DNA from 2 places in the Ensifer sp. 1H6 genome. Region 2 is predicted to be linked to the other one. Evidence: riboswitches for the same ligand, from Rfam matches in the RefSeq annotation. Region 2 holds a riboswitch; the other holds the start of a gene.

The links. A riboswitch is a leader RNA that binds a small molecule or an ion and turns the genes downstream of it on or off. The one in region 2 is predicted to bind S-adenosylmethionine.
Region 1: linked by a shared signal. The riboswitch ahead of metA (homoserine O-succinyltransferase) and the one ahead of BKP54_RS19980 (O-succinylhomoserine sulfhydrylase) in region 2 are both predicted to bind S-adenosylmethionine.

Annotation. Positions count from the first base shown of each region.
Region 1 is NZ_MOAI01000012.1:185,521-192,748, reverse strand. It holds gene trxA (thioredoxin) at 1-628, opposite strand, end outside; gene BKP54_RS16490 (prolyl-tRNA synthetase associated domain-containing protein) at 687-1,196, opposite strand; tRNA gene BKP54_RS16485 (tRNA-Gly) at 1,452-1,526, shown strand; gene BKP54_RS16480 (aldose epimerase family protein) at 1,639-2,661, opposite strand; gene BKP54_RS16475 (VWA domain-containing protein) at 2,951-4,135, opposite strand; gene metA (homoserine O-succinyltransferase) at 4,150-5,076, opposite strand; SAM riboswitch at 5,140-5,217, opposite strand; gene BKP54_RS16465 (NUDIX domain-containing protein) at 5,274-5,861, opposite strand; gene BKP54_RS16460 (MoxR family ATPase) at 5,858-6,697, opposite strand; gene BKP54_RS16455 (RidA family protein) at 6,819-7,199, opposite strand; gene leuD (3-isopropylmalate dehydratase small subunit) at 7,208-7,228, opposite strand, start outside.
Region 2 is NZ_MOAI01000017.1:14,737-21,964, forward strand. It holds gene apaG (Co2+/Mg2+ efflux protein ApaG) at 1-296, opposite strand, end outside; partial or broken gene BKP54_RS19975 (CDP-alcohol phosphatidyltransferase family protein) at 408-1,021, shown strand; gene BKP54_RS19980 (O-succinylhomoserine sulfhydrylase) at 1,064-2,248, opposite strand; SAM riboswitch at 2,293-2,371, opposite strand; gene BKP54_RS19985 (2'-deoxycytidine 5'-triphosphate deaminase) at 2,446-3,543, shown strand; tRNA gene BKP54_RS19990 (tRNA-Gly) at 3,624-3,698, shown strand; gene BKP54_RS19995 (transporter substrate-binding domain-containing protein) at 3,884-4,717, shown strand; gene BKP54_RS20000 (sterol desaturase family protein) at 4,805-5,617, opposite strand; gene BKP54_RS20005 (tellurite resistance TerB family protein) at 5,716-6,126, opposite strand; gene BKP54_RS20010 (thermonuclease family protein) at 6,220-7,050, opposite strand; gene BKP54_RS20015 (helix-turn-helix transcriptional regulator) at 7,064-7,228, opposite strand, start outside.

The DNA of each region.
Region 1 (7,228 bases), on a different contig from region 2:
GCGCTTCGCGCGCTTCGGCGATCTGGCCAAGCGTGATCATGCAATCGACCATGCCGGCAATAGCCACCACATTCTCCGGGTCTGCCTGCAGCACGGCGCCGAAGAGCCCGGCGGCGTTCTCGGCATCGCCCGCTTCGAGCAACCCCTTGGCGTCGGCAAGTGCTGCCTCGATCTCGGCCTTGCTGTCGTCGACGGCGGGGCCGGCGATCTTTTCGATGAATTGCTTGATCTGGCTTTCAGGCACGGCACCCATGAAACCGTCGACCGGTCGCCCACCGACGAAGGCGATGACGGCGGGGATCGACTGGATGCCGAGCTGGCCGGCGATCGACGGATGGTCGTCGATGTTCATCTTGACGAGCTTCACGCGGCCGGCGGCTTCCGTCACGACCTTTTCGATCACGGGGGTCAGCTGCTTGCACGGTCCGCACCAGGGCGCCCAGAAATCGACGAGAACAGGCTGCTGGCGCGAGGCGTCCAGCACGTCCTTGCTGAAGTTGGCGGTCGTCGTTTCCTTGATCAGGTCGCCGCCCGGTGCGGCGGCCGCGGCCGGCTGGCCGCCGAAGGAAGCCGAAGCGGTCATCTGGTTGCCGAAGGACCCTGCATAGGGATTGTCGTTGCCCGTCATTCTTCTCTCCTCGCCGGCTCGTGATCCGGCTTCCTGCATTCGCGCCAAAGATCGTATGTCAGGCTGTCACTTTCAAGACAAGCGGTTCATGTCCCGTCGCTTCCATGAAGCGCAACAGGTCGTTCGAGCCGATCGAGGTCGTCGCGTCGTTGGAAAGCGGGTGGCAGTTGATCACATCGAACTTCATCAATTCCTCGTCGATGATCACCTTGACGTTGCCGCCGGTGTCGTTGATGGCGCCGAGTGCGGTCACCGCTCCCGGGATGACGCCGAGATATTCCATCAGCTTCTCCGGCTTGCCGAAGGAAACCTTGCTCGCAGCACCGATGACCTGGTGTACCGTCTTCAGATCCACGGTCGCGTGTTCCTCTACGGTCAAAAGGAAGTAGTTGTCCTTCTTGTCCTTCACGAACAGGTTCTTGGTGTGACCGCCGGGGATTTCGTCGCGCAATGCCACCGATTCGGCCACGGTGAACACCGGCTCGTGTTTTTTGGTGCTGTGTTCGATGCCGAGGTCGTCGAGAAAGCGGAAAAGTTCGTCCGCGGTCTTCGGCTGCGCTTCGTTCATGAGGGTGATTCTCCTGCCGCTCCGTTTTTTTCCAGTCTGCTTTAGGGGAGAACGGCCGCGGCGTGCAATCTCAGAGACGGCGGCGCGGCGCGAAAACGCGGCATTTGCGGGCTTCCCGGGGAGGCTTCCAAAAAATATTCGCTTTCTCGACATTTCCCTGTTGCATTCCAAAATCGCTTAGGCCATATAGCGCCCGTCGCCGCAAGACAGCGCGGCACCCACGGTCCACCGACTACCCCCGGACCGAGGTAATGAGCGGGTGTAGCTCAGGGGTAGAGCACAACCTTGCCAAGGTTGGGGTCGGGCGTTCGAATCGCCTCACCCGCTCCAATTTTCCCAACCATTTTACTTGTAAATGCTTTTGGCTTCGGCCAATGCATTCGCCCCGGGCGAAACGCAGCAGCCGTCTTGTCTCTGCTGTCAGCGCCGATGCGCTCGCCTGTCAGCTCTTCATGAAGACATAGTCGGTTTCCTGGCGGCGGAGTTCGCCGGGGCGCAGAACCGCGTTCGGAAAGCCCTCGTGATTGACCGCGTCCGGCCACACCTGGGTTTCAAGGCAGAAACCGGCAAAGGCGCCGTAGCGGCGTCCTTCGAGGCCGGGCACCGGCACGTCGAGCTTGAAGCCGGTATAGAGCTGGACGCCAGCCTCGGTCGTCAGCACTTCCATCGTCACGCCGGAATTGAGGCTGCGGGCAAAGGCGACTGAGTGTTTTGCCATGCGCTCCGGCGAAAGGCAGAAATTGTGGTCGTAGGCGATGCGTTCGCCCTCGGTCTGGCGCTTGAGCGAGGTCATTTCCCTGAGATCGAAGGCGGTGCCTTCGACCGGGCGGATTTCGCCCGTCGGGACCTGGAACTCGTTGGTCGGCAGATAATGGTCGGCGGCGATCATGATGTCGTGGCCAAGCGCGTCCGTGCCGCCATCGAGATTGAAATAGCTGTGCTGGCAGACATTGGCGAGTGTCGGCCGATCGGTCTCCGTCTCGTAGACGACACTGAGCACGCCGCCGGCTTTGAGCTGGTAGGTGCAGCGGATCTGGCAGCTGCCGGGATAGCCGGCGCGGCCGTCCGGGTCGGTGATCGCCAACGTGACGCTGTCCGGTGTGTGGCTGACGATCGTCCAGTTGCGCTTGCCGATGTTGTCGCTGCCGCCATGCAGGTGGGTCACACCTTTTTCATTGCATTCGAGCTGGTAGGTTTTGCCGTCGAGCGTGAAGCGACCGTCGCCAATACGGTTGGCGCAGCGGCCGGGCGTCGCGCCAAAATAGGGGGAATGGTCGAGATAGCTTTCGAGATCGGTGAACCCGAGCACCAGCGGCGGCTCATGGCCATCCAGCCGCAGATCCTGGATCACGCTGCCCCAGGTGAGGATATAGGCAGTAAGGCCACCACCGGAGAGCACGACACGATGAACCGGCTCACCCGATGGCAGGTGTCCGAAGATTTCCGTATCCGCATGCTTGTCCATCGCCTGGCTCCCCCACAGCGCCGCGCGTCTTAGCAGACGCGCAAAGGTCGCTGTACACTCTAGAACTGCTGCATGTTGTATCCTTAAATCGGCTAGAGCGCCGTGCGTTCAGATGAACACACAAAGGACGCTCTAGCACTTTGATTCTAGAGCATCTTATCCGCTTTCAGTGATTCCACTTGAAAGCGGGATGCTCTACGATTTACGGAAACATGCAGTCCTCACGACAAGCAACCTGCGTCATTTCAGGTGGATCGGCAACCGGAAATCGAGATTTTCTGCGGTAGATTCAGCGTGATAGTTGTTTCGTCGCGTCCTGCAGTCCGGCAAGCGTCAAGGGAAACATCCGTCCGCCTACGAGGCTCCTGATCATGCCGATCGACTGAGTGTAGCCCCAATGCTGCTCGGCAACCGGATTGAGCCAGATAGACCGGGGAAAATGGGCGGCGATACGCGAGAGCCAGAGCCCGCCGGCCTCGTCGTTCCAATGCTCGACCGAACCGCCGGGGTGGCTGATCTCATAGGGGCTCATCGATGCGTCGCCGACGAAGATCGCGCGGTAGTCGCTGCCGAAGGTGCGCAGCAGCTCCGCCGTGCGGGTGATGTCGGCGCGCCGGCGGCGATTGTCCTTCCACAGGCCTTCGTAGACGCAATTGTGGAAGTAGAAGTGCTCCATGTGGCGGAATTCGCCGCGTGCCGCCGAAAACAGCTCCTCAACGATGCGGATATGGTCGTCCATCGAACCGCCGACGTCGAAGAACATCAAGAGCTTGATAGCATTGCGCCGTTCCGGCCGGGTGACGACATCGAGATAGCCGTGCTCGGCGGTGGCGCGGATCGTGCCGGAGAGGTCGAGTTCGTCGGCAGCACCCTGGCGCACCCAGCGCCTGAGCCGTTTGAGCGCCACCTTGATGTTGCGCGTGCCGAGTTCGACCGTGTCGTCGTAATCCCTGAATTCGCGCCGGTCCCACACCTTGACCGCGCGCCGGTGCCGCGAGCCGTCCTGGCCGATGCGCACACCTTCGGGATTGTAGCCATAGGCGCCGAAGGGTGAGGTGCCGGCGGTGCCGATCCATTTGGCGCCGCCCTGGTGGCGCCCTTCCTGTTCGCTGAGCCGCTGGCGCAAGGTCTCCATCAGGGTCTCGAAGCCGCCAAGGCTTTCGACCAGGCGCTTCTCTTCCTCGGTCAGATATTTTTCGGCAAGCTTGCGCAACCACTCTTCGGGGATTTCACCCTGCGCGAACTCGTCTGGCGGATTGATGGCCTCAAGGCCGGAAAAACAATGCCGGAATACGCCGTCGAAGCGGTCGATATGGCGCTCATCCTTCACCAATGCCGTGCGTGCGAGAAAATAGAACGCCTCGATATCGAAGGTGGCAATGCCCGCCTCCATGCCCTCGATCAAGGACAGGAATTCCCGGAGCGTCACCGGGATCTTCGCGGCCTTCAATTCGAGGAAGAAGGGGATGAACATCCGCGGCTCCGGCCCTAGCTTTCGTTCCTGCCGATCAGGTCCATTTCGTAGGGCGTCGTCTGGTACATCTCGTTGATCCAGTTGCCGAAGAAAAGATGCGCATGGCTGCGCCAGCGGTTCTGCGGCGGCAGGGTTGAATCATTGTGCGGGAAGTAGTCATGCGGCATCTTGATCGGTACGCCCGCATCCACATCCCGGAAATATTCGTCCGATAGCGAAGTGGAATCATACTCTACGTGATTGAACATGTAGAGGCGCTTGCCCTTCTTCTCGTGCACGAGGCACACACCCATCTCCTTCGATTCCATCAGGATCTCAAGGTCGGGCACCGCATCGATGTCGGCGCGGCGCACTTCGGTCCAGCGCGACACCGGCACGGCGAAATCGTCGGAAAAGCCGTTGAGATAGACGGAGGAGGGCTGCAGGTTCTGGTGGCGGTAGACGCCGAAAGCCTTCTCCTTCAGCGGATATTTCGGCACGCCATGGAAATGATAGATCGCCGCCATCGCGCCCCAGCAGACGTTCAGCGTCGAATGCACGTTGGTCGTCGTCCAGTCGAGGATGCGCTTGAGTTCGTCCCAATAGGTGACGTCCTCGTATTCCAGCGTTTCGACCGGGGCGCCGGTGATGATGAAGCCGTCGAACTTGCGGGCCTTCACCTCCTCCCAGGTCTCGTAGAAGGCAAGCAGGTGTTCCTCGGAGGTGTTCTTCGCGCGGTGCGCGCCGATGCGGATCAGCGACAGCTCGACCTGCAGCGGCGAGGCGCCGATGAGGCGCGCCATCTGGATCTCGGTCTTGACCTTGTTCGGCATGAGGTTCAGCAGCCCGATCTGGAGCGGGCGGATATCCTGACGGATCGCCACGGTCTCGGTCATCACCCGCACGCCCTCGGTCGCGAGGGTCTCGAATGCGGGCAGCGTATCGGGTATCTTGATGGGCATGGGGCTTCCACTCGATCAATACAAAAAAACCGGCGGCGATTGATCGCGACCGGTCCTCGGAAAATCCACGTTTCCTCGGCCCTTTAGCGATTTGTTTAACGTGGCTGCAAGCCGGCCGGCCAAATCACCACGGATTGTTTGATAGCGCGGCAAGGCCGCGGGGGTCAATGAAAAACGATTCGTGTGGGTTGGCCCCTCTACCGGCTGCCGCCACCTTCTCCCCGCAGGCGGGGAGAAGGGACATTGCCGCGGCCGTTCGGCTCCCTTTCAGGCTTACAGCAGGTGATGAGGTTGCGGTCGCCGCGTTCCCCCGCCCCGCTTGCGGGGAGAGGGTTAGGGTGAGGGGCATCTGTTGCTAGGTGCAGCAAGTCCAGACCGTTCTGCATGCCATATCCCAGCCGCTTGCCGGCCTCGCTCTGACTGAGCCAGAAGAAGCGAAAGCGGATCGGCGGGCCACCGCTCTCCGGCGTCATTTCGCGGTGCAGCCAGGGTTCCTTTTGTTCGCCGGCTAACGGCCCATGGAAATAGTGCCGGCGATGGCAGATTTTCCGGCCGTTCTGCGTGAAGTGATAGTCCTGCGTTTTAAATGGCAATAATGCCGGCGGCGGCGTCAGCCCGGTCTCCTCGACAAATTCGCGGAAGGCCGCCGCTTCAGGGCTTTCTCCCGGTTCTATCGTGCCGCCCGGGACCTGCAGATCTACATCGGGAAAGTCCGGCTCGTCGAAGACGAGCAGATGCCCTCGCCAGGTGGCGTAGATCAGGACCTTGTTGGCGTCCGGTCTCATCCGTCGCGGCGTGCCATGAAGGCCAGGCGCTCGAAAAGGTGGACGTCCTGCTCATTCTTGAGAAGCGCGCCGTGCAGCTTCGGCAGCATGGTCTTTGGATCGGCGCGCAGGTCGGCCGGGTCGATCTCGTCGGCGACGAGCAGGCGGATCCAGTCGAGCGCTTCGGAGGTCGAGGGCTTCTTCTTCAGCCCCGGCACCTGGCGGATATCGTAGAAGGCGGCAAGGGCTGCCGAAAGCAGCGTCTTGCGGATGCCGGGATAGTGCACCTCGACGATGCGGGCGAGCGTGTCTGCGTCGGGAAAGCGGATATAGTGGAAGAAGCAGCGGCGCAGAAAAGCGTCCGGCAGTTCCTTCTCGTTGTTGGAGGTGATGACGACGATCGGCCGCTGGCGGGCGTGGATCGTCTCGTTGGTCTCGTAGACGTGGAACTCCATCCGGTCGAGTTCCTGCAGCAGGTCGTTCGGAAACTCGATGTCGGCCTTGTCGATTTCGTCGATCAAGAGCACCACACGCTTCCCGGCCTCGAAGGCCTGCCAAAGCTTGCCCTTGCGGATGTAGTTCTTGACGTCGTTGACGCGCTCGTCGCCGAGCTGGCTGTCGCGCAGGCGCGAGACGGCGTCATATTCGTAAAGTCCCTGCTGCGCCTTGGTCGTCGACTTGACGTTCCATTCGATCAGGTCGAGTCCCAGAGCAGCTGCAACCTGCCGCGCAAGCTCGGTCTTGCCGGTGCCGGGCTCGCCCTTGACGAGCAGTGGCCGTTCCAGCCGGATCGCGGCGTTGACGGCGATCATCAGGTCCTTGTCGGCGATATAGTCGGCGGTGCCTTCGAATTGCATGGGCTTCTTCCGGTCATAGTGATGCGGAAAACGGTCCTGCGGGCGAGGGCCGTCGTCATGCTTCTGCAGTAGCGCATAAGCGGTGCAGGTGTCACTGCCGCTGGCTGCGACCCGTCAGACGTCAGCCGCGGAAGGCGGTAACCTCGATCTCGATCAGCATTTCCGGGCGGATGAGATCGCAGACGATCATGGTGGCGGCAGGGCGGATTTCGCCGAACATCTCGCCGAAGATCGGAAAAACCCGGTCGGCGAAACTGGCATCGGTGACGTAGTAGTGATTGCGCACCACGTCTAAGAGCGAGAAGCCCGCCTCTTTCAGCGCGCCCTCGATCGTCTTCAGGCAATTGTGCGCCTGCTCTTCCACCGTTTCCGGCATGGTCATGGTGGCGTAGTCGTAGCCGGTGGTGCCGGAGACGAAACACCAGTCGCCCTTGGCGACGGCACGCGAATAGCCTGCCGTCTTCTCGAAGGGCGAACCGGAAGAGATGAGCTTGCGCGTCATCCCGTCGCTCACGCCCAGGGGCGCGAGGC
Region 2 (7,228 bases):
CCGAACATGACGCCGGACGGCGTATCGAGCGGGCATCCGGAGGAATATTCGTAGGTATCGCCGGGGTTCAGCAACGGTTGCTCTCCGATGACACCGGGCCCGCTGACTTCGTCCACCTGGCCGTTCTCGTCGGTAATATGCCAGTAGCGTGTCATCAGCCGAACCGACTCGGCCGAATGGTTGGCGATGACGATGCGGTAGCCCCAGACATAGCGGCTGTCATCCGGATCAGATTGCTCTTCCAGATAATAAGGCTCCACCGTAACTTCTATGTCGCGAGTGAGCGCGCGATACATGAGCAACACCTTGTTTCAAGTCTTTCAGGGTATTCTACAGCAAGATGGTTTCGTCAAGAATAACGGCAGGATTGCATGCGTCGGCGGCAAGTCTGCGGAAAGGCGAGGCCGATGCTTGATGGCGCGGTGAGAAAACATCTGGATCCGATACTGGATCGGCTCGGTGCAGCACTTGCCCGCGGGGGTGTCGGTGCCAATGCGGTCACGATCACCGGCTCGCGCTCGGCCTCGTTGCCGCTGTCCTCATTGCCGGACAATACTACCTTGCCGCCGCCATTGTTATCGTCGTTAGCCGGCTTTGCGATGGACTTGATGGTGCGGTGGCACGCGCCACGCGCAAAACCGATTTCGGTGGTTTCCTCGACATCGTGCTCGACTTCGCCTTCTACGGTGCCATCCCGCTCGGCTTCATCGGCGCCGATCCGCAGGCCAACGGTCTTGTCGGCGGTCTGCTGCTCTTCTCGTTCTACGTCAACGGATCGAGTTTTCTCGCCTATGCCATTATGGCCGAAAAGCGAGCGATGACGACGGATGTGCGGGGGGTAAAATCGCTCTACTTCACCACCGGGCTTGCCGAGGCGACGGAGACGATCGCCGCCTTCCTGGCCTTCTGCCTGTTCCCGACGTGGTTTCCGCTGCTGGCGGCGCTGTTTGCGGTCGTCTGCCTCTACACCGCGCTATCGCGCATTGTGCTCGCGCGAACGCGTTTTCGCGACGTCGAGTAGCGGCCGCCGCCGATCTCGGGGCGGCCGTCTTGTTCGTGGGTATCAGGCCTTGACGGTCTTCAGCGCGCGGGCGAAGTCCTCGACGATGTCGTCGCTGTCCTCGATACCGGCGGAGAAACGAACGGTGCCGGCGGAAATGCCGAGCTCGTCGCGAGCTTCGTCCGTCAGGTTCTTGTGCGTCGTCGTCGCCGGATGGGTGATCAGGCTTTTGGAATCGCCAAGATTGTTGGAGATGCGGGCGATCTGCAGTGCGTTCTGCAGTGCGAAGGCCGCATCCTTGCCGCCCTTGAGTTCGAAGGCGACAAGGGTCGAACCGCCGGTCATCTGCTTGGCGATGATGTCGGCCTGCGGATGGTCCGCGCGGCCGGGGTAGATCACCTTGGCGATCTGCGGCTGCTCGGCGAGGAAGTCGGCGACGCGACGGGCGTTTTCGGTCTGCTGCTTGACGCGCAGCGGCAGCGTCTCGATGCCCTTCAGCAACGTCCAGGCGTTGAACGGCGACATCGCCGGGCCGGTGTGGCGGAAGTAGTCATGCAGATGCTCGTTGATCCAGTCCTTGTCGGACAGAACCACGCCACCGAGGCACCGGCCCTGGCCGTCGATATGCTTGGTGGCGGAATAGACGACGATATGCGCGCCGAGTTCCAGCGGCTTCTGAAACAGCGGCGTGGCGAAGACGTTGTCGACCACGACCTTGGCGCCGATCTGGTTGGCGAGCCGAGAAACGCCTGAAATGTCGATCACTTCCAGCGTCGGGTTGGTCGGGCTTTCCAGGAAGAAGACCTTGGTGTTCTTCTGGATCGCCTTTTCCCAGTTCGCGAGATCGCGTCCGTCGACCAGCGTGCATTCGATGCCGTATTTCGGGGCCAGCGTCTCGACCACCCAGCGGCAGGAGCCGAAGAGGGCGCGGGCGGCAACGATGTGGTCGCCGGCCTTCAGCTGGCATAAAATGGCGGCAGTGACGGCAGCCATGCCTGATGCCGTGGCGCGCGCGTCTTCGGCGCCTTCCAGCATGCACATGCGCTTTTCAAACATGTCGTTGGTAGGGCTGCCGTAACGGGCATAGATGAAGCCTTCGGTCTCGCCCTTGAAGCGTGCTTCCGCCGCCTCGGATGTCTCGTAGACGAAGCCCTGGGTGAGGAAGATCGCCTCGGACGTCTCGCCGTGCTGGGAGCGGGTCGTTCCGCCGTGGACGAGTTGGGTTGCCGGGCGCCAGTTTTTGCTCATGTGACGATCACCTTCAAAAACAAAAAAACCGGCCGCGTGAAGGGCCGGTTTGAAACCCGGCCTTTTTAGCTACTTGTTTAACGTGGCTGCAAGCCGACCGGCCAAATCACCACGGGATAAAGCTCCAATACTGCTTGGGTGCGCTTGCGTCAATTCCTGGAGTTTGGTTTTGTCTCGCAACTGAAAAGAGGATCGAAATGGGCCGCGAGACTGGGATTTTGGCCGACCGCGCGATCGCCGCGCTGTTTGCGACCGGACGCTTGAAAAGCGAAAAGGCGCTGGATACCGATCAGATCCAGCCGGCAAGCCTCGACCTGCGCCTCGGCGCCAAGGCATTTCGCGTGCGCGCGAGCTTCATGCCGGGGCCGGCGCATCTCGTTGCCGACAAGCTCGACCGGCTGAAACTGCATGTCGTCGATCTCTCCGACGGCGCCGTGCTGGAAACCGGCTGCGTTTATATCGTGCCGCTGATGGAAAGCCTCGATCTGCCGGAGACCATGTCGGCTTCGGCAAATCCGAAGAGCTCGACCGGTCGCCTCGACATCTTCACCCGCGTCATCACCGATCGCGCCCAGGAGTTCGACAAGATCCCGGCTGGATATCGCGGACCGCTTTACCTCGAAATCAGCCCGCGCACCTTCCCGATCGTCGTGCGGCGCGGTTCGCGCCTGTCGCAGATCCGCTTCCGCACCGGCCAGTCGCTGCTCTCCGAGCAGGAACTGCTGGCGCTGCATGAAAGCGATATGCTGGTTGCGAGCGACAAGCCCAATGTCAGCGGCGGCGGGATCGCGCTCTCGATCGATCTCAAGGGTACGGGCCCGGACGGACTGATCGGCTACCGCGGCAAGCATCACACCGCGGTCGTCGATGTCGACAAGAAGGCGCAGCATGCCGTGTTCGACTTCTGGGAGCCGCTCTATAGCCGTGGCCGCGACGAGCTGATCCTCGATCCCGACGAATTCTACATCCTCGTTTCGCGCGAAGCTGTGCATGTTCCGCCGCTCTACGCTGCCGAGATGACGCCGTTCGATCCATTGGTCGGTGAATTCCGCGTGCATTATGCCGGCTTCTTCGATCCGGGCTTCGGCCATGCCTCTGCCGGCGGCAGCGGCAGCCGAGCGGTGCTCGAAGTCCGCAGCCACGAGGTTCCCTTCATCCTCGAGCATGGCCAGATCGTCGGCCGGCTGGTCTATGAACATATGCTGGAACGCCCGGAGGGACTTTACGGCCTCGGTCTTGGCTCCAACTATCAGGCTCAGGGTCTCAAGCTCTCCAAGCATTTCCACGCGGAGTAACAGAAAAAGTGCCGTTGCGCGGCAACGCGGCGCAACGGTCCTTGACAGATGCATGCGGTTGAGGAAGTTTCCGAAGCGCTGCGGGTGTAGTTCAGTGGTAGAACGCCAGCTTCCCAAGCTTGATGTCGTCGGTTCGATCCCGATCACCCGCTCCACTTTTTTCTTCAATGTCAGCCCATCGCGCTTTGAGCCGGCACTCCTGCGTGCGACGGCCCGAACCGTCGGACGCCGAAGCCAGTAGCCAGCCCGGTTCCATCCGGCTAATCTTGTCATCACCCATGAATCATCTGCGGCCGCGCTGGCCGTGCGGTACCACCAAGAGACGCGCTGGCCATTGCCCATGAAAATCCACCGACTGCTGGCTCTGTGCGTGTATCTGATGGCCGGTTCGCTTGCCGCCCAGCCCAGGGATCTGCCCAATCTGTTCGATGCGCGCGAGCGCATTGCCAAGCCGGATCTGACCGGCCTTGCGCGCCTACGGTTCCTGACCACGGTGGATTTCCCGCCGTTCAACTTCATCGACCAATCGGGCAAGCTTTCGGGCTTCCATGTCGACCTGGTGCGCGAGATCTGCCGCGAACTCGATATCGAAGCCAAATGCCAGATCCAGGCGGTCACCTATGCCGAGCTGCTCCCGGCGCTGGAAGAGGGACAGGGCGAGGCGGTCGCCGCCGGCATCTCCGTCAGTCCGGAACTGCGTCAGCGCTTCGGCTTCTCCAGGCCGTTCATACGGCTTCCTGCGCGCTTCGCCGTCAACACCAAGGCAGCCGGCGCCGTCTCCGATCCGTCGGGCCTGAAGGGCAAGGCGGTGGGCGTCGTTTCCGGCACCACGCATGAGGTGATGTTCAGGGCCTTTTTCCCCAAGCTTGAAGCCAGGATCTTTCCCGATCGCGATGCCATGCTCGCCGCTCTGCAGAAGGGCGAGGTCGCAGCCGTCTTTTCCGACGGCATGCAGCTTTCCTTCTGGGTGTCCGGCAGCGCTGCCGCCGGATGCTGCGCGCTTGTCGACGGCGCCTATTTCTCGCAACGCTTTCTTGGCGAGGGCCTGACGATCATGAACCGCAAGGCCGAGCCGGCGCTGACGCAGGCGATCGATCACGCCTTGCTGGCGCTTTCGCGCAGTGGGCGGCTCGACGAGATCTACCTGCGCTATTTCCCGAACGGAATTTACTAGGAGCGTTTCAGCGGCTCCTCTGAGACAGAAACGCTCTGCAGTTTATGTCGCCAAACCGCCGCACACTTTGCGCGGACATGCTCCAAATCAACTGCGACGGAAGGGCAGGAGTAACGACCACAAAAGCTTGGTCGGCTCGCTGCGGCCATAGGCGGTCAACCCCGTTTCGATCGCATCGTCGCCCCGTCGCGGCCGATCCGTATAGGTCGAGAACAGCCGGTCCCAGATCGCCAGGTTGAAGCCGTAGTTCGAATCCGTTTCCGAGCGCTCGGTCGAGTGGTGGATGCGGTGCATGTCGGGCGTGACGATCAGCAGCCGCAGCGCCCGGTCGAGGCGGGGTGGCAGCCGCAGATTGGCATGGTTGAACATGGCAGCGGCATTCAGCACGATCTCGAACATCAGCACGGCGACGGCAGGTGCGCCGAGCGCGACGACGACGGCAATCTTCCAGATCATCGAGACGACGATCTCCAGCGGATGAAAGCGCAGCGCCGTGGTCAGGTCGACGCCCGGGTCGGCGTGATGAACCCGGTGCATTCGCCATAGGGCGGGGACCTTGTGAAAGGCGACATGTTCCAGCCAGACGGCGAAGTCGAGCAAGACGAAGGCGATTGCGCCGGCCACGAGCGGAGGAACGCCCAATGCCGGCAGCAGGCCGTATCCCCGCGCTTCAGCCCAGAGTGCCGCGCCCGTGGCAGCGGCCGGGAAGATCAGCCGCAGCGAAAGCGAGGACAGAACCAGGATAGAGAGGTTGGTAAACCAGCGGCGCGCCTTCAGCGCCTTTTGCAGTTCCGGCCGCTCCAGCCTCGGGTGCAGAAGCTCGAGCGCCGCCATGGCGGCAAAGACCGAGAGAAAGGCCAAAAGGCGCCACATGGGTTCGGTCACGCCGAAAAGCTGCATCCCTCAGGCCTCGCTGCCGTTTTTCGGTGAAGCGATATCACGCTTCGGCAGGAGAGCGCCAAGACACGTTGACGTGAACCGGCCGGATCGGCCCGCCGTTACCTGCGGAAGCGGGCGAGCGCGCCGCGTTCGATTGCAGCGCAGGTAAGCTTGTCGAGGCCGAGGCGATCACGCAGCAACTGCAAAAGGCGGATCTCCTCGTTGCGGATGCGCTGGTCGGCGGCCGCAATCTCGACGGCGAGCGCATAAGCCGTCTCGTAAAGCCTCTCCGGCAGCGCCTCGCGAACGATCTCAAGCACGATGTCGAGGCCTTCAGGGGCGGCAAGCTGGGCTGAGCATTCGTGGCCGACGAGCACAAGCTGGTCCTCGTCGAAGCCTTCGAAGGCGGGAAGAAACTGCACGAGCCTGCCGATGCGCGCGAACTCGTCGTCGCTCATCTCCCGGTCGACCGCCGACATCATCACCATGACATAGACAAGGGCTTCGTGCTGGCTGAGGTTGGGTGGCATGGAGGCTTTCCGCAAAGTGTCTGCTGCAGCGACGTCTGCGCGTCTAATAAGACGCGCGGCGCTGTAGGAAGAACTGGTGTGTTCCGCCGTTCCTTACAAGTCCGGTGCCGCTTCGTCCATCGTTGCAGCGGCGCTCGGATCGTCGAACGGCATCGGCGTTTGGCGAAAATCGCGCGGGTCATCGCCGTAGAAGCCAAGCCTTGACTTGCGTGCCGCTTCGGCCTGCTCTTCAAGCACCGAGCCCGGCAACGGTGTCGCCCAGCCATTGGCAACCAGCCAGGCGGCAGGATCCTGGCCGCCGACGGTGCACCGGGCGGTGACGGTCTCGCCCGTTCCGTCTCCGGGGATGTCGCAGTTGACCGCACGGGCACGCAGGAAGTTGCGGAAGGCGGTCCGGGCGACCATGCCGCAGGGCCAGCTTTTGCCGGCGCTTTCGCAGGTCCGTTCCGCCGCTTCCGGCTCGATGCCGTCGAGTTGCAGTGTTATCTTGCCGAAGCGGATGAGCCCGGCGGCGAGCGCCATCGGCTGTTGGAGGACCGTCGGCGCCTTCGGCTTGTCCCTGTCGGTATCCGACAGCGGCGTTCGCGGTTCTATGCGTTCGAGTGGCTTCGTCGTGACTTCGTCGGGCAGACCAAACTGTTGCGGTTCGATGGCGCGGGCAGTGGTCTCGGTCGAGTGGGAGCTGCTTTCGCTCTGGCCACCATCAGGCACCGTGTCGTTCTGTTCAGGGGCCGTCATGTCGAACGGCACGTCTTCGGCGCCGACCTCAGGCTGCGTTTCCCCCATGTCGGGCGTTTCGAGCACGAAGTCCGGCGTGGCGCCACTTTCCCGGTCGCGGATCGTCGTGGCGCCGGCATAGAGGATGCCGGTATAGAGCGCTATGGCGGCAATCCCGCCTGCCAGGGTGACCAGTTGCTGCCGCATCAGGAAAGATGTCCTATTGGCTGGCCCAGATGATCCGGGCAATCCATTCGACTTCGCTCATCTCGAAACTCCGGTTGGGATGTTCCGGATTGAGCGATAGCAGTTCGATATTGCGTGGAGTATGCCGCACCAGGATTTTCGCCATAACCTCGCCTTCGCGGGTCTTGACCACGACACG